DNA from 4 places in the Streptomyces sp. NPDC048590 genome. Region 1 is predicted to be linked to each of the others. Evidence: riboswitches for the same ligand, from Rfam matches in the RefSeq annotation. Region 1 holds a riboswitch; each other region holds the start of a gene.
The links. Region 1 has a riboswitch for cobalamin ahead of ACGFNN_RS22420 (ABC transporter substrate-binding protein). Riboswitches for the same ligand answer to the same signal wherever they lie in the genome.
Positions count from the first base shown of each region.

Region 1 (5,474 bases):
ATGGTTCTTCCTTACGTACTGGAGGCCGGGCCGCTCGTGGCGGCCCGCGTGCTGCCGGGTCCGTGCGGGTGCGGGCGTGGAAGCCGTCCCCCTGCGTGGAGCCGGAGTGGCGTCCGGTCCTCCCTCACCGGCGAGGACACGGCTGGAACGCCACCTCATCCAGGTAACCGCCGTTCGGCATGTGCAGCCAGTCACCGTCGATGGGTGTACCGGCAGTACATCCCTCGGGCGCCCGGATGCACGTACGGTCGAAGGGTGGACAACCAGCAAGAGGTCCGCGAGTTCCTCACCTCGCGACGGGCAAGGATCACCCCCGAACAGGCAGGGCTGCCCTCGGGCACCCGGCGTCGCGTCCCCGGGCTGCGCCGCAGTGAGGTCGCCGCCCTGGCCGACATGAGCGTGGAGTACTACGCCAAGCTCGAACGCGGCAGTCTCGCGGGCGTCTCCCCAGCCGTCCTGGAAGCGGTGGCCCGGGCCCTCAGGCTCGACGACGCCGAGCGCGCCCATCTGCTGCATCTCGCGCAGGCCGCGGACGGCTCGGACTCCCTCAGCCGCCCCAGGCGCCGGCGCACGGCCCGGCAGTGGACCCCGCACCCGAGCCTCCAGTGGACGCTGGACGCGATCACTGCCGGACCCGCCTTCGTCCGCAACGGCCGCATGGACGTCCTGGCGGTGAACCCGCTGGCCCGCGCCTTCTACCACGATGTCTACGCCACCCCGCACAACCAGGAGAACCTCGCCCGCTTCACCTTCCTGGACCCGGCCGCGCGCCGCTTCTACCCCGACTGGGACCTCGCCGCCGACGTCACGGTGGCGATCCTGCGGACGGAGGCGGGCCGCAACCCTCACGACAAGGACCTCCACGACCTCGTCGGCGAGCTCTCCACCCGCGACGACGACTTCCGCACCCGCTGGGGCGCCCACAACGTCCGCAATCACGGAACCGGCACCAAGCGCTTCCGGCACAGCGCCGTCGGCGAGCTCACTCTCGCCTACGAAGGCCTGGAAATGGCCGCCGAGCCCGGCCTCACCCTCACCGTCTACGCCGCGGAACCGGGCTCACCGTCCGAGGAAGGCCTGCGCCTGCTCGCGTCCTGGGCCGCCACACAGGACGCTCGGACTCCCTCCTCGGCGGAACCGGCCACGGGCTGACGCGCCCGTCCGCTCACCGGAACGCGATTCATCACCCCGCCTTCCCACCGGGTACGCAGAGTGGCCGGGACGAACCCTGCGCCTCGGGCGAAGACATCAGTGCCGCGGTCTCACCGGGTCACCCGAGCGCGCGTCCCGGTGGGCATGCCGGGCCGGAGGGTGCCATGTTTCCGAACGTACCGGCCCGGCAACCCGGATGTACGGCGTACACCGCACCGGCGCGGCCGTCGAGCCGGGCCCGGACCGGGGCCCACGAGTCGAGGACGTACGAGGAGGGCACACCATGCCGGCAGGATCGAGCGCCAAGCGCGAGCGGCAGTACGAGCACGTGAAGGAGAGCGCGGAGAAACGCGGCACGTCCGAGAAGCGTGCCAAGGAGATCGCGGCCCGTACCGTCAACAAGGAGCGCGCACGGTCCGGTGAGTCGAGGACGGCGAGCAGGACATCCACGCGCGACCCGAAATCGGCCTCCCAGCGAGGCGGGGAACGCTCGCACAAGGGCGCTCAGGGGCGCACCAGGGACCAGCTGTACGAAGAGGCGAAGAAGAAGAACATCGAGGGCCGGTCCACGATGAACAAGGAGCAGCTCCTGAGGGCCGTCAGCCGTTGACCCGCGGTCACCGGCCAGTCTCACGCGGTGTGCTGTCACCCCGAACCGAAAGCGTGGCCCACACCTCACCGCACCGGCTTCGGAGCCCATGCACGGCGGCCGGCGGTTCCGGCTCCGCCCGGTCGATGAAGGGCCGAGGGGGGCCGACGCGCCGGTCCGTGTCGCCGTTGCTGCCGGTCCCGCCGTCTCCGGCCCCTCCGTGGCCGACGGCCTCCGAGGCACCCCGATACCCTCTCAAGGTGATGGAGCACGCCAGACCGGAGACACGAAAGCCCGCGAGCGGGGGCCGCAACGCGGCGGCCCGCAACCGCGCCGCGCTCATCGCGGCCGCCCGGGAGATCTACGCGGAGCACGGCCTCGACGCCCCGCTCTCCGCGATCGCGCGCCGGGCCGGGGTCGGTCAGGGCGTGCTGTACCGGCACTTCCCCGACCGCGAGGCGATCGCGACGGCGGTTCTGGAGGAGAACGTCCGCCAGGTCGAGCACGCCGCGGAAGCCGACGGTGCGGACCTGCCGAAGGTGCTCGGAGTCCTGACCTGGCACCTCATGGAATCCGCCGCGTTCCTCGGCGTCCTGCACGCCGACGGCAGGAGTGGATCCGCTCCCCAGCCCTACACCGTGGCGCTGTCCCTGAGGGTGGCTCGTGCACTGCACAGGCATCTGCCCGCGAACCATCCGCTCGCCGCGGAGGCCGACGACCTGATGATCGCCGTCGGCATGGTCTCCGGTGTCGTGACGGGGCCCACCCGCGAGCACCGCGGTCGCCGGGCCGAGGCGGCCTGGCGACTTCTCGGCGTCGAGGTGGGCCCGGTGCTCCCGTTCGAGGACTGAGCCGTACCGGACATGGCAGTACCCTCTCCGCACGGGAACACCCACCGAACCGACGCGGGTCCCTTCACGCTCAGGCGAGTACGCAGTCTCCGCACTTCGATCCCGCGGGTGCCCTGTAGTACAGGCAACAACTCCGGCGGCGGAACTCCAGGTCGGGACCGGTGATCGCGCCGGTGCCCTCCAGACGCCCCGTCTCCAGCAGGACGGCTGTGAGGTCGGTGAGTTGACGGCGTACGGCGGGCCGTGCCCTGAGGAGGGCGTGGGCCGCTCCGGCGAGCGCGGACGCCGAGTTGCCGTCCAGCAGCCGCGGAGCGACTTTCACCTCCAGCCCGTCCGCCAGTGCCAGCAGATGACGTGTCACCTGCGTGTAGAGGGCGCCGGGCGCAGCGTCCCCGAGCCGTTCGACGTACCAGCCGCCTGGCCGGGGCACGCGGAGTGACGGCCCGTCGTCGGATCGCTGCAGCCCCTCCAGGTCCAGGACGATTCCGTGCAGCACGAAGCACGCGAGGGCCGGGGACCAGAGACGCGCGGCGTGCCCGAGGTGGGCGATGGAGACGTCCACGCGTGGTTCGGTGGTGCGGTGGCGGCGGGCGACTGCCTCGGCGAGGTCGGCGAAACCGGCCTCGTAGGAATGTGCCGCCGCATGCCAGCCGTCGTCCCGTCCACCGGTGCGTAGGACGAAGAATCCACCGATGTCCGCTGCTTCACGAAGCGCGACGGTGACGTCGGCGGCCGAGGCACGCACATCGTCCACGGGTCGTGTCCTTCCGTCCACGGCTCAGGCGATTCCGCGCTGTCGCGGCGGTGTGACGGTGTAGAGGTCAAGTATCTCGGGCCTGGGTGCGACACCCGGCCCGCCGGCCCGCACCCAGGCGGCGATGTCCTCGGTGGCGCCCGGGTCGTTCACCAACCCCAGCCAGACGGGCCGGGCACCGGCGGCACGGCCCTCGGCGGAGGGCTGGACGACGATGACGTTGGCCTGCTCACAGATGTCCAGGCAGTCCGACACGCGTACCGGTACCTGGGCGCGCAGACGCGCGGTCTGTGCGTCGTGGTCGACGCCGGGCACCTTCGGGGTGCCGCAGCAGCAGTCACGGCAGACGACGACCCGGCAGGGGGCGCCGCTCGGCGGGATGGTGTTCGCGGGCATGCCGCATCGTTCCTCTCTCCCGGGGAGATCCGCCCCGGTGGTCCGTCGAGGAGGCGACCGCGTGAGTCTCCTGGCTCTCGGGTCGATGCTCGCGCCGCGCCTTCCCGCCCTCGCGGGCAGTGGTGTGTGTGCGGGACTCGCTCGCCGATCACAGTGGCGGGACCGCGCCGGATTTCCACCGGCTTCCTCGGACCGCCGTCGCCTTGTTCTCGGCCATCCTTCCATCCCGTGCGCCGGAACGTCAGCAGGGGCCGCTTTGACGGAAACCCAAGGGAACGTAATATCGCCAGGTCATTGCCGCGACGGGAGACAGGAAGCCGGTGCAAGTCCGGCACGGTCCCGCCACTGTGACCGGCGGTCGTCCCCATCGGACGCCCGCCGGAAGTCAGGAGACTGGCCTGTCGCGGGCCCGTACCGAGGAGCGCGGACTCCCCAGGAGGCTCTACATGTCGCTGTTCCCCCATGCCCGCCGGCGCCTGGCGGTGCGCGGCGCCGCCACTGCGGTCGCCGTGTCGCTGGCCCTGCTGACCGCCGGCTGCGGTTCGTCCGGCGAAACGGGCGCGAAGCCCGCGGCCACGGCGTCCTCACCGGAGGGGTTTCCGGTCACCGTCGAGAACTGCGGGGTGAGGACGACCTTCGACCGGCCGCCTTCCCGGGTGGTCACCATCCATCAGCACCCCGCCGAGCTGATGCTCGCGCTCGGGCTGAAGGACCGTATGGTGGGCACCGCCTTCCCCGATTCGGCCGCGCTGCCGGAGCTGCGGCAGGACTTCGAGGCGATACCGGAACTCGCCGAACGTGAACCCTCGTTCGAGAAGATCCTGGACGCCGAACCCGACCTCGTCTACGGCGGCTACGGCAGCGCCTTCGACGAGAAGGCAGGCCGCTCCCGCGAGGCGTTCGCGGACGCTGGTATCAATACCCACCTCAACCGCGAGTACTGCGGCAAGGACAAGGTGACCATGGCGGACACCTACGCCGAGGTCCGCACCATCGGCAAGATCTTCGGTGTCTCCGACCGCGCCGAGAAGCTGGTGGCCGACCTCGAGAACCGCGTCGGGAAGGCGGCTTCCGCCGTCTCGGACGAGGAGAAGGTGCCGGTCTTCGTCTACGACAGCGGCGACAAGAGCGCCTTCACGGCGGGCGGGAAGGGCCTGGGCACCGATCTGATCCGGCTGGCCGGCGGGGAGAACGTCTTCGGCGACCTGGACGAGGTCTTCGGGGACGTCTCATGGGAACAGGTTGTCGAGCGACGGCCCGAGGTCATCGCGATCTACGACTACGCCGGCTCCGGGAGCGTCGAGCAGAAGAAGAAGTTCCTCCTCTCCCGGGCGGCTCTCGCCGACGTGCCCGCGGTGAAGAACAAGCGGTTCGTCGTCCTGCCCCTGACGGCGACGCTGGTAGGAATCCGGTCGGCGTACGCGGTGGACGACCTGGCCCGGGGCCTGCACCCCGAGAGCTTCAGGTGATCGGCGCGTCCTCCGGCGCCTCCCCCGGCCCGGCGCCGCTGGAGGGCCGGAAGACGCCGGAGGGCCGGAGGACGGCGACACCCACCGGACACCGTCGTGCGCCCTTCGCCTCCGGGCTGGTCGTACTGACGCTCCTGCTCGTGGCATCCGTGACGGCGGGCCTGGCCATGGGCTCGGTCCATGTTCCGGCCGGCCAGGTCTGGGGCATAGTCACCCACGCCCTGGGCGCGGACTGGCCGGAGAGCGACTGGTCACGGGCACGG
Region 1 covers NZ_JBICWC010000007.1:346,082-351,555, reverse strand. Annotated here, with positions in the region: gene ACGFNN_RS22445 (helix-turn-helix transcriptional regulator) at 256-1,152, shown strand; gene ACGFNN_RS22440 (plasmid stabilization protein) at 1,436-1,762, shown strand; gene ACGFNN_RS22435 (TetR family transcriptional regulator) at 2,005-2,592, shown strand; gene ACGFNN_RS22430 ((2Fe-2S)-binding protein) at 2,663-3,346, opposite strand; gene ACGFNN_RS22425 ((2Fe-2S) ferredoxin domain-containing protein) at 3,371-3,742, opposite strand; cobalamin riboswitch at 3,806-3,931, opposite strand; cobalamin riboswitch at 4,014-4,159, shown strand; gene ACGFNN_RS22420 (ABC transporter substrate-binding protein) at 4,189-5,211, shown strand; gene ACGFNN_RS22415 (FecCD family ABC transporter permease) at 5,328-5,474, shown strand, end outside.

Region 2 (5,474 bases), on a different contig from region 1:
GGACCCCCCGGCCTCGGGCTCGGCCTGGCCGGCCTCTGCGACGAACGAGAACGGGACTGGTTCTCCCGGGGACTCGAACGGGCGGGTGTGCCGTGGTCGCGCCGGTTCTTCGTGTGCTCCGCGGACCTGGAGGACGAGCTGATCCGTGCGCTGGGGGTGACACGGGTCAGGGAACTGGTCGAGCGGGAGGGGGAACTCCGCCCCTTGCTGGCCTTCCTCAACCAGCCGGCGCAGCGCGGGCGCTCACCTCAGGAGCAGTTGCGGCGCTTCCTCGGCACGAAGAAGGGGCGCAAGATCCGGTACGGCCACGTCCTGGGTGAGGCACTCGGCACCGACCGGGTCCCCGCGCCGCTCTCGGGTCTGCTCGCCGGTCTCTGACCGACCGGGAACAGGGCCGGCATCCGCTCATTTCTCCCGCGTCTCCGCATCCGGCTCGGCCATGTCGCATCACCCGGCGTGGCCTGGATTGACATCCTCGCCGCCCTGAAGGACGGCGATCCCCGCCTACCGCGCCTTTGAAGGCTGCGGTGTCGGGTGTGTTCCTGCTTACTCCACAGAGCCCTTGCCCGAACCCGAGCCCCCCGCGCCACTGCTGCCCCCGGCGACACTCGAACTGCCGGAATCGGTGGCACTGTTCGACGCCCTGGAGAGCCTCGCGGATGAGGCTGTCCGGTGAGCCCGTGGGCGTTCTGGAGCGTGGCGGCGCCGAGTCGGTCGAGGGTGTCCGGGTCGACGCCGAACAGGCGCGTGTGGAGCTCCTGGTGGAGTCCATGGGCAGGGTCAACTACGGCGTGGCGCTGGGTGACCGCAAGGGGGTGGAGCGCGTCTCCCACACGCAGCAGTTGCTGCACGGCTGGACCGCCCGGGCCGTCCCGCTGGACCACGGAACCCCGGACAGGGTGCCCTGGGACGCACTGTCCGGAGACGCGGACACCTCCTCCGGTCCGGTGTTCCACCGGGGCTTCCTGGAGCTGTCGGACACCGGGGACACCTATCTCGCGCTGCCCGGATGGGGCAAGGGATACGTCTGGGTGAACGGCTTCTGCCTGGGCCGCTACTGGGAGACGCGGGGACCCCAACGGACCCTCTACGTGCCGTGGCCGCTCCTGCGGGCGGGTCTCAACGAGTTCGTGGTCCTCGAGCTGGACGGCTGCTCGGAACCGGCCGTCGAACTGCGCGCGACCCCGGAGCTGGGCTGACGCTTTCCGATGCCCAGTGAGATCGGCTGAGTCGGCTGAGTCGGCTGAGTCGGCTGAGTCGGCTGAGTCGGCTGAGTCGGCTGAGTCGGCTGAGTCGGCTGAGTCGGCTGAGTCGGCTGAACGGGACTGCCGCTCCCCGCGGCCGGTAACGGCTGCACGGCGGCCGCACCGCCCGGTTCGCGCATCCGACCGACCGGGCGCGCTTCGCCGACCGACAGGAGGGCGGCCCGACAGGCCGGCGGACGCGTCGAACAGCCGCGACGCCCAGCCGTGGCGTGGCACCGCCCCCGGGCCCGCCGGAGCCCGTCCGCAGGCACGCCCGCAGACGCTCCCGCGGACGTGTCCGCAGGTGCGGGCGGGTGGGCCCGCTTGTCATCGCACCCTGGCTGGCACTACTGTCGCCACGCCTTGGTGAACGGGAAATCCGGTGTGATGCCGGTGCGGCCCTCGCCACTGTGATCGGGAAGTCCGGCTCCGGCCCTCGCGGGCAGCCACTGGGTCCTTGTGACCCGGGAAGGCGGAGTTCGGGCGGTGTCACCCGTAAGCCAGGAGACCGGCCAAGGCACTTCAACCATCCACGAGGTGCTGGAGAGGGTCTCTGAGTCATGCACATAGCCGAGGGTTTCCTGCCTCCGGCGCACGCGATCGCCTGGGGTGTCGCGTCCGCGCCGTTCGTCGTCCACGGAGTACGGTCACTGACCCGTGAGGTCCGCGAGAACCCGGAGAGCACACTGCTCCTGGGGGCTTCCGGAGCCTTCACCTTCGTACTGTCCGCCCTGAAGATCCCTTCGGTGACGGGGAGTTGTTCGCATCCCACCGGCACCGGCCTGGGAGCCATACTGTTCCGGCCGCCCATCATGGCGGTCCTGGGAACGATCACCCTGCTGTTCCAGGCGTTGCTGTTGGCCCACGGAGGCCTGACGACGCTGGGCGCCAACGTCTTCTCCATGGCGATCGTCGGCCCCTGGGCGGGCTACGCCGTGTACAGGGTGCTGCGCCGGTTCGACGTATCACTGATGGTCGCGGTCTTCTTCGCCGCGTTCGTCGCCGACCTGTCCACCTACTGCGTCACCAGCGTGCAGCTGGCACTCGCGTTCCCCGACCCTGGCACCGGGTTCCTCGGGGCTCTCGGGAAGTTCGGTTCCATCTTCGCCGTCACCCAGATTCCTCTCGCGGTGAGCGAAGGACTTCTGACCGTGCTGGTCATGCGGCTTCTGGTGCAGTCGAGCAAGGGTGATCTGACCCGGCTCGGCGTGTTCCTCAGCGGCAGGGCCCGGGCCAAGGCGGACGTGAAGACGGAAGACGAGAAGACGGAAGCGGTGGCGTGATGAACCGGCACACGAAGATCAACGGCCTGCTGCTCCTGCTGGTGGCGGCACTGGCCGTCCTGCCCCTGGTACTTGGCTCGGGGGACGGCGAGAAGGAGCCCTTCGCCGGGGCGGACGCTCAGGCGGAGACCGCGATCACCGAGATCGACCCCGACTACGAGCCCTGGTTCTCCCCGCTCTACGAGCCGCCCTCCGGCGAGATCGAGTCGGCGCTCTTCGCGCTGCAGGCCGCTCTCGGTGCCGGGGTGCTCGCCTACTACTTCGGTGTACGGCGCGGACGCCGTCAGGGCGAGCGGCTCGCCCTGGCCCGGCGGGACGGCGACGCCGTGACCGGGCGGGCCGAGGAGTCCACGGCCCAGGAGGCCTGAGCCTCCGTGCTGCCGATCGACGCGGCGGCGCACAGCAGTCGCTGGCGCCGCCGCCATCCCGTCGACAAGGCCGTGCTCGGACTGGGGCTCACGGTGCTGGCCATCTCGCTTCCTCCGTGGCCCGGTGCCGCACTGGTACTCGTCACGGCGGTCTCCGTGCTTCTGGGGCCGGCGGGTGTGCGTGCCCGTCAACTGTGGCGTGCGTACAGGATTCCGCTCGGGTTCTGCGTGACCGGTGCGGCGACCCTGCTCGTACAGGTCGGGGGCCCCGACGGGCTCGTCGCTCCCGCTCCGGGCGGACCGGTCCGGGCGGGTGAGCTGCTGCTGCGGACCTCCGCGGCATCACTCGGCGTCCTGCTCCTCGCCTTCACCACACCGATGTCCGACCTGCTTCCCAGGCTGGTCAGGGCGGGTGTGCCCGCGGCTGTGGTGGACGTCGCCCTGGTGACCTACCGCATGAGCTTTCTGCTGCTGGACGCGATGCGCAGGATCCGCGAGGCGCAGGCCGCCCGGCTCGGGCACACCACCAGGGCAGCCACCTGGAGATCACTGGCCGGCCTCGGGGCCACCGCGTTCGTCCGGGCCTTCGACCGCGCCGCCCGTCTCCAGTCGGGGCTGGCCGGGCGCGGATACGACGGCACCCTGCGTGTCCTGGTGCCCGAGGCCCGCGTCTCCGTCCGGTTCGTGGCCGCGAGCGCCGGCCTCCTCGCGGCCGTGGCCGCCCTGACCTTCGTCCTGGAAAGGCTGCTCCCATGAGTGGTTCCTCGCTGCTGTCCCTGCGGGGCGCCTCGTTCTCCTACGAGGACGGCCCGCGCGTGCTCAGCGGTCTCGACTTCGACGCGCGCGAAGGGCGTGCTCTCGCGCTGCTCGGCAGGAACGGCAGCGGGAAGACCACGCTGATGCGGCTGCTCAGCGGCGGACTGCGCCCGAGCGAGGGCGGCCTGACGGTCGAGGGGATCCCGGTCGCGTACGACCGCAAGGGACTGACGCGACTGCGGACGACCGTTCAGCTGGTGGTGCAGGACCCGGACGACCAGCTGTTCGCAGCGTCCGTCTTCCAGGACGTGTCGTTCGGGCCGCTGAACCTCGGTCTGCCGGACGCGGAGGTGCGCGGCCGGGTCGAAGAGGCGCTGACGGCGCTCGGCATCGGCGCGCTGGCCGACCGGCCCACGCACCTCCTGTCCTACGGGCAGCGCAAGCGGACCGCGATCGCGGGGGCGGTGGCAATGCGGCCGCGCATGCTGATCCTCGACGAGCCCACCGCCGGGCTGGATCCTGACGGGCAGGAACGTCTGCTCGCCACGCTCGGCGGACTCCGCGCGAGCGGTACGACGGTCATGATGGCCACGCATGACGTCGACCTGGCACTGCGCTGGGCCGACGACGCGGCGCTGCTCACCCCGGCCGGCGTCCGTGCCGGGCCGGCACCGGAGATGCTGGCCCGTACGGATCTCCTGACCGAGGCGGGGCTCAGGCTGCCCTGGGGGGTGGCGACCGCGCAGCTGCTGCGCGAGCGGGGCCTGCTGGCTCCGGGTGAGGCAGGCCCTCGTACGCCGGCGGAGCTGGCCGAGGGTTACCTCTCCGAGGCGGTGGCCCTTCCTGACGCGGGCCGCTGATGTGCGAGGCGCCCTCGGCACCGGGCCGGGCGGCCGCCTCTCGCTCCCCGGCGCTCAGGGCCCGAGGGTTCAGTGTCAGCGGCGGACCGCTCACCCGTCCCCGGCGGTACCCCCTCGATGACTTGTCTCCACGCCCCGCGCCGACCGGCGACAGGGAATGTCGTCAATTCGCCATGGCTCAATACCATGCGAAATGCCGGGCGATTCGCCTCGTCGAACCATTGACCGACCAAGAGACTGCCGTTCCACCGGCATATGCAGGAACCACCCATATGCGAGGCATCTCGAAATGTGAGAATCAACCGGACGACGCCTGCGCAGGCCACAGCCGTCGGGCGCAGGAATCGACTCGTTCGTGAGCGACTTTCGGACTCTTCACATCGACTTAACTTCATAAGCACTCCGGCCTGTTAGCGTCCGACGGAAGACGTGAAATCCAGGAGGAGGTGAAGAGTGCGGACGACGGCAGTCCGGTTCGTGCTCGCGTTCCTCCTGGCCTTTCTCCTGGCCCCTCACTCCGGTGATTCGACGGCCGAGGCCCCCACTCACGGGCCCGCGCCCTCCCTGCGCGAGGACCGGGCGCACGGACCCTCCGTGGGCGAGGCGCTGAGCCAGTACGGCGGCACCTGCGGCACGCTCCATCCGGGGTCCGACCCGAACGGCCTCCTGCGCCCGCGCGACCGGCATCGCTCCGCAGGCGCACCGGTCCCGGAGGCACCGTCACGCGCCGCCGTGGACGGTTCGGCCGGTCACGGCTCCGTGCCGGCGGCCGGTGCGGGGACGGGGGCCGCGGCTCACTCCCCCAGACCGTCGACCGCCCATTCCTCCTCCGTGCTCCAGGTGTTCCGCTGCTGAGGTGACCGGGACTCCCGGAGACCCGCCCTCACCGTCGGTCCCGCGGGACCCGGTGCACCGGGCTGCCTCCGCGTCCCTCCGCGCGGTTCCAGTTCTCGTACACACCGA
Region 2 covers NZ_JBICWC010000008.1:139,180-144,653, forward strand. Annotated here, with positions in the region: gene ACGFNN_RS23575 (TOPRIM nucleotidyl transferase/hydrolase domain-containing protein) at 1-378, shown strand, start outside; gene ACGFNN_RS23580 (hypothetical protein) at 660-1,199, shown strand; cobalamin riboswitch at 1,566-1,776, shown strand; gene ACGFNN_RS23585 (energy-coupling factor ABC transporter permease) at 1,805-2,527, shown strand; gene ACGFNN_RS23590 (energy-coupling factor ABC transporter substrate-binding protein) at 2,527-2,895, shown strand; gene cbiQ (cobalt ECF transporter T component CbiQ) at 2,902-3,651, shown strand; gene ACGFNN_RS23600 (energy-coupling factor ABC transporter ATP-binding protein) at 3,648-4,511, shown strand; gene ACGFNN_RS23605 (hypothetical protein) at 4,965-5,366, shown strand.
Region 2: it holds a riboswitch for cobalamin, as region 1 does, so the genes downstream of both, ACGFNN_RS23585 (energy-coupling factor ABC transporter permease) here and ACGFNN_RS22420 (ABC transporter substrate-binding protein) in region 1, are expected to answer to the same signal.

Region 3 (5,474 bases), on a different contig from region 1:
CTGGGACCTGGTCTTTAATGGTTTAGACCAGTACCGGGAGCTTGGCCTAGACCTTTAGGGGTGTCAAGGGTGTATAAGAAGTGCACTCGCGTCCGTTATCGGACCGACACCTGAGGGAGGGCGACGAGCCGTGACCGGACCGTGCCACCATGTGAGCCGCGACAGACGGAGGAGCCGGTGACGGCAGCAACGCAGCAGTCGGGAAGGCGGGCCATGGGTGCCGAAGGGGCCAGCAGCGCGGGCGAGACGGGCGCGGGCGCGCGGACGGCGCGTGTCCCCAAGTACTACCGGCTCAAGCGCCATCTCCTCGAAATGACGGACACCATGCCTCCCGGCACGCCGGTGCCGCCCGAGCGGACCCTGGCCGCCGAGTTCGACACCTCGCGCACCACGGTGCGTCAGGCACTCCAGGAACTGGTGGTCGAGGGCCGGCTGGAACGCATCCAGGGCAAGGGCACCTTCGTGGCCAAGCCGAAGGTGTCCCAGGCCCTGCAACTCACCTCGTACACCGAGGACATGCGCGCCCAGGGCCTCGAACCCACCTCCCAGCTGCTGGACATCGGCTACGTGACGGCGGACGACATGCTCGCCGGGCTGCTGGACATCACGGCGGGCGGCAGGGTTCTGCGGATCGAGCGGCTCCGTCTCGCCAGCGGTGAACCGATGGCCATCGAGACCACCCACCTCTCGGCCAAGCGCTTTCCCGCGCTGCGCCGTTCACTGGTGAAGTACACCTCGCTCTACACCGCTCTCGCCGAGGTGTACGACGTCCGGCTGGCCGAGGCCGAGGAGACCATCGAGACCTCGCTCGCCACGCCTCGCGAGGCGGGACTGCTCGGCACCGACGTGGGTCTGCCGATGCTCATGCTGTCCCGTCACTCGATCGACGGCGACGGCGAGCCGGTGGAGTGGGTGCGGTCGGTGTACCGGGGCGACCGGTACAAGTTCGTCGCCCGTCTGAAGCGTCCCGCCGACTGAGATCCTCCGGCTCCTCCGCGTCGCCGATCCCCCTGTTCCAGCAGGGGGATCAGTCATATCGGGCGACACCGGAACGTTGCAGGACCGCAATGCGGACGGGGGGTGACGGTGGCCGGAGCTCTCGCCTAGATTTCCTGCGCATTACACCAGGTGATCAGCGAGGGGACGGACACCGCATGTCAGATGAAACATCTACGAAACCACCGACCGTGACACCTGTCAGGGTGGTGATCGCGCTCTGCCTGATCGCGCCGTTCGTAGCGATGCTGTGGGTGAGTTCGTACTCGAAGGTCGATCCGACCTTCATCGGCATCCCGTTCTTCTACTGGTACCAGATGCTGTGGGTCCTCATCTCCACCTCGCTGACGATGATCGCGTACGTGCTGTGGCAGCGTGACCAGCGCGCCCGCAAGGGGGGTGCTTCCGCATGAAGGACGGCGTGAACGGCGTCGCACTCGCCGTGTTCATCTTCTTCTTCCTGGCCGTCACGGTCATCGGCTTCATGGCCGCGCGCTGGCGCAAGGCCGAGAACGAGGCCAGCCTCGACGAATGGGGCCTCGGCGGCAGATCGTTCGGCACCTGGGTCACCTGGTTCCTGCTCGGCGGTGACCTCTACACCGCGTACACCTTCGTCGCGGTGCCCGCGGCGGTCTACGCGGCGGGCGCGGCGGGCTTCTTCGCCGTTCCCTACACGATCCTCATCTACCCGCTGATCTTCACCTTCCTGCCCCGGCTGTGGTCCGTCTCGCACAAGCACGGGTACGTCACCACCTCGGACTTCGTCCGCGGCCGCTTCGGCTCGAAGGGGCTCTCGCTGGCGGTCGCCCTCACCGGCATCCTCGCCACGATGCCGTACATCGCGCTCCAGCTGGTCGGAATCCAGGCCGTACTGGACGTGATGGGCGTGGGCGGCGGCGAGAACACGCACTGGTTCATCAAGGACCTGCCGCTGCTCATCGCGTTCGCCGTGCTCGCCGCGTACACATACTCCTCGGGGCTGCGGGCGCCCGCGCTCATCGCGTTCGTCAAGGACGGCCTGATCTATCTGGTCATCGCCGTCGCCATCATCTACATCCCGATCAAGCTCGGCGGGTTCGACGACATCTTCTCCGCGGCCAACGAGAAGTTCTCCGCGATGAACGACGCGGCCGGCAAACCGGTGGCGGGACTCGCACCCGGTGCGTCCGGCCAGTGGGTCTACGGCACTCTGGCGCTGGGCTCGGCACTCGCCCTCTTCATGTATCCGCACTCGATCACGGCGACGCTCTCCAGCCGCAGCCGTGAGGTGATCCGGCGCAACACCACGATCCTGCCGCTGTACTCGCTGATGCTGGGCCTGCTGGCCCTGCTCGGCTTCATGGCGATCGCCGCGGGGATCAAGGTGGACAACGGTCAGCTCGCGATCCCGCAGCTGTTCGAGAACATGTTCCCGGACTGGTTCGCGGGTGTGGCCTTCGCCGCGATCGGAATCGGCGCGCTGGTCCCGGCCGCGATCATGTCGATCGCCGCGGCGAACCTCTTCACCCGCAACATCTACAAGGACTTCCTCAAGCCCGACGCGACACCGGAGCAGGAGACCAAGGTCTCCAAGCTGGTCTCGCTGCTGGTCAAGGTGGGCGCGCTCGCCTTCGTCCTCACCATGGACAAGACCGTGGCGATCAACTTCCAGCTGCTCGGCGGCATCTGGATCCTCCAGACCATGCCGGCCCTGGTGGGCGGTCTGTTCACCCGCTGGTTCCACCGCTGGGCGCTGATCGCCGGCTGGGCGGTCGGCATGATCTACGGCACGGTGGCCGCCTACGGTGTCGCCAGCCCGACCCAGAAGCACTTCGGCGGCTCCTCGAAGGAGATCCCCGGCATCGGCGAGATCGGCTACATCGGCCTCACCGCGTTCGTGCTGAACGTCATCGTGGTGGTCGTGCTGACCTTCGTGCTGAACGCGGCCAAGGCACCGGCCGGTGTGGACGAGACCTCGCCGTCCGACTACACGGCGGACATCGGCGACCCCGGCGTCAAGGCGGAGCTCCCGCCGGCCACGGCGGGCGCGCCCGGCGGTCACTGACCCCCGGTCCCGGGACGGCCCCGGCGGGAGCGAGTTCCCGTCGGGGCCGTCCCATGTGCGGGCCCGCCCGGGAACGGCGGAAATCCGGGCGCGGATCCGGAACGACGCGCGAGACTGGCGGCCATGGACGTTTCGATCGGGCCGGTCGGGCCCTCTCGGTACGAGGAACTGGGCGAGATCACGGCCCAGGCCTACCTCGGCGACGGGCTCTTGGACTTCGGCGACGAGGACCCCTACCTGGAGCAGCTCCGGGCGATCGGCCGGCGGGCGGCCGAGGCGGAGGTTCTCGCCGCCTCCGATGCCGGCGGGCGGCTGCTGGGAGGTGTGACCTATGTCCCGCCCGGCAGCCCCTGGGCCGACATCGCACGGAGTGGCGAGGCCGAGTTCCGGATGCTGGCCGTGGCCTCCGGGGCCCGCGGCCGGGGCACCGGCGAGGCGCTCGTGCGGGCCTGCGTCGAGCGGGCGCGCGCCGCCGGGCTGTCCAGGATCGTCCTGTCGACGCATCCGGCCATGCTCGGCGCCCATCGCCTCTACGCCCGCCTCGGCTTCGTACGGACTCCCGAGCGGGACTGGAACCCGCTTCCGGGGCGTCCGGCGCTCCTCACCTACCAACTCGATCTCTGATCGCGCGACACAAGATTCTCGATCTCTGATCGCGCGACACAAGATGTGGGGGCTGCTCAAACCAGCAGCCCCCACATGTATGCTCGACCTCGCTGTCGTCACAGGGGAATCCGGTGTGAATCCGGAACTGTCCCGCAACGGTGTGGCGGTGTGCCTGCGCACACCCGTGAAGTCCGAGGACCTGTCGACAGCGCGCCCGGCTCGACCGAACCGGGCGACGAGACGTCCGGGCCTCGCGGAAGGCCGGTGGACGCCGCGCGCCGCGCTGCCCCGTGCCTCGCCGTGTCCGGCTGCCCCGCTCCCGCAGGCCCCGAGCCGAGCGAGGGAAAGCCCCAGTGACCATCGCGCCTGCCGATCCGGTTTCAGCAGCGGAATCCGAAGGTCTCACGACCGACGCGCCCGGTACCGCGCTTCTGCGGACCCTGACCGCTCTCACCGCCGATCTGCCCGACACCGACCCCGGACGGGTGGCCGCCGCCGCCCTGCGCGGCCGCAGCGCCCGGGCGGACGAGGCGGAGCTGCGCGAGCTGGCGACCGAGGCCGCCGCCGGTCTGATCTCTGAGGACCCTGCCTACTCCCGGCTGGCGGCGCGGCTCCTGACCCTGACCGTCGCGGACGAGGCGGCCGGCCAGGGCGCGGTCTCCTTCTCGGCCTCCGTCGCCGTGGGCCACCGCGAGGGCCTGATCGCGGACCGCACGGCCGAGTTCGTCTCGCTGCACGCGAAGGCCCTCGACGCCCTGGTCGACGGCGCGCTGGCCGACGCCGCGGACGACCGCTTCGGCTACTTCGGGCTGCGGACGCTGTACAGCCGGTACCTGCTGCGCCACCCGATCACCCGGCAGGTCGTCGAGACCCCGCAGCACTTCATGCTGCGGGTGGCCGCCGGGCTCGCCGAGGACGACTCCGAGCGCGCCCTGGACGAGGTCGCCGCGCTGTACGGCCTGATGAACCGGCTCGACTACCTGCCCTCCTCCCCCACGCTGTTCAACTCCGGCACCCGGCACCCGCAGATGTCGTCCTGCTATCTGCTGGACTCCCCCAACGACGAGCTGGACTCCATCTACGACCGCTACCACCAGGTGGCGCGGCTCTCCAAGCACGCGGGCGGCATCGGTCTGTCGTACTCCCGCATCCGGGCGCGCGGCTCGCTGATCCGGGGCACCAACGGGCACTCCAACGGCATCGTGCCGTTCCTGAAGACGCTGGACGCCTCGGTCGCGGCGGTCAACCAGGGCGGTCGGCGCAAGGGCGCCGCGGCCGTCTACCTGGAGACCTGGCACGCGGACATCGAGGAGTTCCTGGAGCTCCGCGACAACACCGGCGAGGACCAGCGGCGTACGCACAACCTGAACCTCGCGCACTGGATCCCGGACGAGTTCATGCGCCGGGTCGACGCGGACGGAACCTGGTCGCTGTTCTCCCCGGCCGACGTCCCCGAGCTGGTCGACCTCTGGGGCGACGAGTTCGACGCGGCCTACCGCGCCGCCGAGGCGAAGGGCATGGCCCGCAGGACGCTTCCGGCACGTGAGCTGTACGGCCGGATGATGCGCACCCTCGCGCAGACCGGCCAGGGTTGGATGACGTTCAAGGACGCGTCCAACCGCACCGCGAACCAGACCGCCGAGCCGGGCCGGGTCGTGCACTCCTCGAATCTCTGCACGGAGATCCTGGAGGTCACCGACGACGGCGAGACCGCCGTCTGCAACCTGGGTTCGGTCAACCTGGGCGCCTTCGTGGCCGACGGCTCCATCGACTGGGAGCGGCTGGACGCCACCGTCCGCACCGCGGTGACCTTCCTCGACCGGGTCGT
Region 3 covers NZ_JBICWC010000003.1:602,522-607,995, forward strand. Annotated here, with positions in the region: gene ACGFNN_RS11010 (GntR family transcriptional regulator) at 214-978, shown strand; gene ACGFNN_RS11015 (DUF3311 domain-containing protein) at 1,155-1,409, shown strand; gene mctP (monocarboxylate uptake permease MctP) at 1,406-3,040, shown strand; gene ACGFNN_RS11025 (GNAT family N-acetyltransferase) at 3,164-3,664, shown strand; cobalamin riboswitch at 3,727-3,868, shown strand; gene ACGFNN_RS11030 (ribonucleoside-diphosphate reductase subunit alpha) at 4,000-5,474, shown strand, end outside.
Region 3: it holds a riboswitch for cobalamin, as region 1 does, so the genes downstream of both, ACGFNN_RS11030 (ribonucleoside-diphosphate reductase subunit alpha) here and ACGFNN_RS22420 (ABC transporter substrate-binding protein) in region 1, are expected to answer to the same signal.

Region 4 (5,474 bases), on a different contig from region 1:
GGTCGTGCGCCGGATCAACAACGCGCTGTTGCGCGCCGACCAGATCGCCACCAGCGAGGGCGACGACTCCATCGACTGGCTCGCCCCGATCGTGGCCGACGCCGAGGCCGGCTTCGGTGGCCCGCTCAACGCCTTCGAACTCACCAAGGCGATGATCGCCGCAGGTGCCGCCGGGATCCACTACGAGGACCAGTTGGCCTCGGAGAAGAAGTGCGGCCACCTCGGCGGCAAGGTTCTCGTGCCGACCTCCCACCACGTCCGCACCCTCAACGCGGCGCGGCTCGCGGCTGACATCGCCGACGTGCCCACCCTGATCGTCGCCCGCACGGACGCCCTCGCGGCCAATCTGCTCACCAGCGACGTCGACGAGCGCGACGCCGAGTTCGTCACGGGCGAGCGCACGGCCGAGGGCTTCTACCGGGTGCGCAACGGCATGGCTCCAGTCATCGCCCGCGGTCTCGCCTACGCCCCGTACGCCGACCTGATCTGGGTGGAGACGGGCACCCCGGACCTGGCGCAGGCCCGTGAGTTCGCCGAGGCGATCCACGCGGAGCACCCGGACCAGATGCTCGCGTACAACTGCTCGCCGTCCTTCAACTGGAAGGCCGCGCTGGACGACGACCAGATCGCGAAGTTCCAGCGCGAACTGGGCGCGATGGGATACCGCTTCCAGTTCATCACCCTGGCAGGCTTCCACTCCCTCAACCACGGCATGTTCGACCTGGCGCGCGGCTACGCCGAGCACGGCATGACTGCCTACGTCGACCTCCAGGAGCGCGAGTTCGCCGCGCAGCAGCACGGCTTCACCGCGGTCAAGCACCAGCGTGAGGTCGGCACCGGCTACTTCGACCTGGTCTCTACGGCGGTCAACCCGAACTCCTCCACCACCGCCCTGACCGGGTCCACCGAGGAAGAGCAGTTCCACTAGAAGAGCAGGGGGCGCCCCGCCGGTCCGCCATTGGTCACCGTGCCGGCGGCGTCGTCCTCACCGCCCAGCCCGGCAGCGGCAGGAACTGGCCTTCGACGGCGGGGCTGCCGGACCCGGCTCCCGCCCCCGAACGCTTCGGCGTCACTTCCGGGCTCCTGGCCCTGCGGGCCTCCGCCACAGGAACGCCACCGGTCGGCACGGCGGACCACGACGGGCGGCGTCAAGCGCTCGACGACCGCCCCGTGACCATCCGCATTCACTCCCGTGACCGCTCCCGCATCGTGCAACACACCCACTCATCGCGCCTTCGCCTCCCTCCCTCAGGAGATCCGATGTCCCCGCAGCTCATCACCCGGCCCGCTCACGTCCGCGCCGCTCCCGGCGATCGTCACGACGAGATCCTCACCCCGGCCGCACTCGACTTCATCGGTAAGCTGGCGCGCACGTTCGCGTCGGGCCGTGCACGTCTGCTCAAGGAGCGCCGTCGTCGGGCCATGCGGCTGGCCGAGGGGTATCCGCTCGACTTCCCGATGGTGACCCGACGTATCCGCGAGGACGCCGGCTGGCGCGTCGCCCCTCCGGCTCCGGGTCTCGTCGACCGGCGAGTGGAGATCACCGGTCCGCCCGAACGGCGGATGACGGTCAACGCCTTGAACTCCGGTGCGAAGGTGTGGCTGGCCGACTTCGAGGACGCCACCTCTCCGACCTGGGACAACGTGATCGGGGGGCAGATCAACCTGCTCGACGCGATCAAGCGGCGCATCGACTTCACCACCGACGAGGGCAAGGAGTACCGGCTCGCCACCGACAGGACGCCGGCCACCATCGTGGTGCGGCCGCGTGGCTGGCACCTCGACGAGGAGCACATGGAGGTCGACGGCCGCCCGGTGCCGGCCGCGCTCGTCGACTTCGGCCTGTACTTCTTCCACTGTGCGCAGCGGCAGATCGATGCCGGGCACGGCCCGTACTTCTACCTGCCCAAGCTCGAGAACCGCGAGGAGGCCAGGCTGTGGAACGACATCTTCGTCCTCGCGCAGGAACTCCTCTCCATCCCCCGCGGCACGATCCGCGCGACGGTGCTGATCGAGACGATCACCGCGGTGTTCGAGATGGAGGAGATCCTGTACGAACTGCGGGAGCGAAGGTGCGTCTGGACAAGGAACGCGAGGCGGAGGACGGATTCGACGGGTCATGGGTCGCCCACCCCGCACTGGTCCCCATCTGCCGGGAGGTCTTCGACGGCGTGCTCGGCAGCGAACCGCACCAGCTGGGCACGACACGCGAGGACGTGGAGGTGACGCCCGCACAACTCCTCTCCGTGCGCAAGGTCAGCGGGCCTCCGACGACTGAGGGCGTCCGCACCAACATCTCGGTCGCGCTGCGGTACTTCGCCGCCTGGCTGCGGGGGCAGGGGGCGGTCGCCCTGGACGGTCTCATGGAGGATGCCGCCACCGCCGAGATCGCCCGGGTGCAGGTCTGGCAGTGGTTGCGCCACCGCCACGTCGACCGGGAGACCGTCCTGTCGCTTCTCGACGAGGAACTGTCCGCACTGGTTGCCGAGTTCCCCTTCACGCCGCTGGACGAGATACAGGAGCTCTTCCGGCGCAACGCACTCGACACCGAACTCCCGCTCTTCTTCACCCCCGACGCCTATACACGCCATCTCGTCCGGACCACGGAGCGGTCGTCATGATCATCGACATGAACCGTGTAGGAGTCGTCGGAGGCGGCCAGATGGGAGCGGGCATCGCCGAGGTCTGCGCCCGTGCCGGCATCGACACGATCGTGTGCGAGGCAGACGCCACGGCTGTCCGGCGCGCCCGTGACCGCGTCACGGCCTCGCTCGACAAGGCGGTCGGCCGAGGCAGGTGCACGGCCGAGGAGGCACGACTCGCCATGGCGCGGCTGACGTTCACCGGCGAGCTCCACGACTTGGCCGACCGGGATCTCGTCATCGAGGCGATCGTCGAGAACACCGAGGCCAAGACGGAGCTGTTCGCCGCGCTCGACAAGATCGTGGAGAATCCGGCGGCCGTCCTCGCCACCAACACCTCCTCCATCCCCGTCATGCGCCTCGGCATGGCCACGGAGCGTGCCGACCGGGTCGTCGGACTGCACTTCTTCAATCCGGTACCGGTCCTGCCGCTGGTCGAGGTGGTCGCCTCCCTGCACACCTCTTCCGACACCGCCGCCCTGGTCGAGCGGTTCGCCGCCTCGACGCTCGGCAAGACCGTCGTGCGTTCCCCGGACCGCGCGGGCTTCGTCGTCAACGCGCTGCTCATCCCGTACATCCTGTCGGCGATCCGTATGACGGAGTCCGGTTTCGCCACACCGGCCGACGTCGACCACGGCATGGAGCTGGGCTGTGCGCACCCCATGGGGCCGCTGCGGCTCGCCGACCTGATCGGTCTCGACACGGTCGCCTCGATCGCGGCATCGCTGTACGAGGAGTTCAAGGAACCCCTCTACGCGCCGCCGCCACTGCTCCAGCGCATGGTCGAGGCGGGCCTGCTGGGGCGGAAGACCGGGCGCGGGTTCCACGTCTACGAACAGGATGCCACCGCGAACCACCCGAGCTGAGGGGCCCGGGTGCCGCCGTCGGGAACAGGGCCCGACGGCGGAACCTGTGGGGGTGGACCGGAGAGGGACCGGTCCACCCCCACAGGCATGTGTATGTGACCGGCGGGCCCGACGTCACCGTCCGCTGTCCGGACGCGCTGGTCATCTCGGACCCGGGGGCCGTAGGGTGAGCACCGCAGCTGGTTCGCCCTGTCCGCCAGGCGGGGTGTCGTAAGAGGGAACCCGGTGGGAATCCGGGACTGCCCCGCAGCGGTGAGCGGGAACGACCGCCGTCATACGCACTGGGTCCGACGTACCGGGCCTGGGAAGCGACGGCCAGTAGGTGCCCTCCGGTTCGATCCGGTGGGTGTGCCCGCGAGTCCGAAGACCTGCCCGTTGCCCGTGCACGTCCAACGCGTGCGCGGACATCCCGGTGACCTCGAGGGCGGGTCGGCGTACACATTCGGCGGACGGCCGCGCCTTTGCCGCGCGAGGTCGCACCGACGGTTCTGTCGCTCCTTCACGCGTTCCGGTCTTCGGGATTTCAGGGATACGTCTCTCGAAGGAGAACTCCGTGACCACCAAGACCGCAGCCGCGGCAGCGCAAGCCACCGTGTACGGCTACCCCCGCCAGGGGGAGAACCGCGAGCTCAAGAAGGCGATCGAGGGGTACTGGAAGGGCCGCGTCACCGCTGAGGCCCTGCGTACCACCGCCTGCGAGCTGCGCCGCAGCAACCGTCAGGAACTGACTGCGGCCGGCATCCACGAGGTGCCCACCGGTGACTTCTCGTACTACGACCACGTCCTGGACACCACGGTCATGGTCGGTGCCATCCCCGAGCGGCACCGCGCCGCAGTCGCCGCCGACGCCCCTGACGGGTACTTCGCCATGGCGCGGGGCACGCAGGACGTGGCGCCGCTGGAGATGACCAAGTGGTTCGACACGAACTACCACTACCTGGTCCCGGAGCTGGGCCCGGACACCGTGTTCACCGCGGACTCCGCCAAGCAGGTCGCCGAGCTGAAGGAGGCCCTCGCCGAAGGCCTCACCGCCCGACCGGTCCTGGTGGGCCCCGTCACCTACCTCCTTCTTTCGAAGCCCGCTCCCGGTGTCGCCGCCGACTTCGACCCGCTCACCCTCCTCGACCGCCTGCTCCCCGTGTACGCCGAGGTCCTCGCCGACCTGCGCGCCGCGGGCGCCGAGTGGGTACAGCTCGACGAGCCCGCCCTGGTCCAGGACCGCACCCCGGCCGAGCTGAACGCGGCCGAGCGCGCCTACCGCGACCTCGGTACCGCGACCGACCGGCCGAAGCTGCTGGTGGCCTCCTACTTCGGCCGGCTCGGTGACGCCCTGCCGGTGCTCGCCAAGGCGCCCGTCGAGGGCCTCGCCCTCGACTTCACCGACGCCGCGGCCGCCAACCTCGACGCTCTCGCCGCCGTCGGCGGCCTCTCCGGCAAGCGCCTCGTCGCCGGTGTCGTCAACGGCCGCAACATCTGGGTCAACGACCTGGAGAAGTCACTCGCCACGCTCGGCACCCTGCTCGGTCTCGCCGACCGCGTCGACGTTGCCGGCTCCTGCTCGCTCCTGCACGTCCCGCTGGACGCCGCCCTCGAGAAGGACGTCGACCCGCAGATCCTGACCTGGCTGGCCTTCGCCCGCCAGAAGACCGCCGAGATCGTCGCCCTCGCCAAGGGCCTGGCCCAGGGCACGGACGCGATCACCGCCGAGCTGACGGTCAACCGGGCGGCGCTGTCCTCCCGCGCCACATCGCCCATCACCCGCGACCCGGCCGTCCGCGCCCGTGCCGAGGCCGTCACGGACGCCGACTCGCGCCGCTCCCAGCCGTACGCCGACCGGGCAGCCGCCCAGCGCACCCACCTGGGCCTGCCGCTGCTGCCGACCACGACCATCGGCTCGTTCCCGCAGACCACCGAGCTGCGCACCGCCCGCGCCGACCTGCGCGCCGGCCGCATCGACACCGCCGGG
Region 4 covers NZ_JBICWC010000008.1:103,698-109,171, forward strand. Annotated here, with positions in the region: gene aceA (isocitrate lyase) at 1-928, shown strand, start outside; partial or broken gene ACGFNN_RS23395 (hypothetical protein) at 1,261-2,621, shown strand; gene ACGFNN_RS23400 (3-hydroxybutyryl-CoA dehydrogenase) at 2,630-3,508, shown strand; cobalamin riboswitch at 3,672-3,899, shown strand; gene metE (5-methyltetrahydropteroyltriglutamate--homocysteine S-methyltransferase) at 4,062-5,474, shown strand, end outside.
Region 4: it holds a riboswitch for cobalamin, as region 1 does, so the genes downstream of both, metE (5-methyltetrahydropteroyltriglutamate--homocysteine S-methyltransferase) here and ACGFNN_RS22420 (ABC transporter substrate-binding protein) in region 1, are expected to answer to the same signal.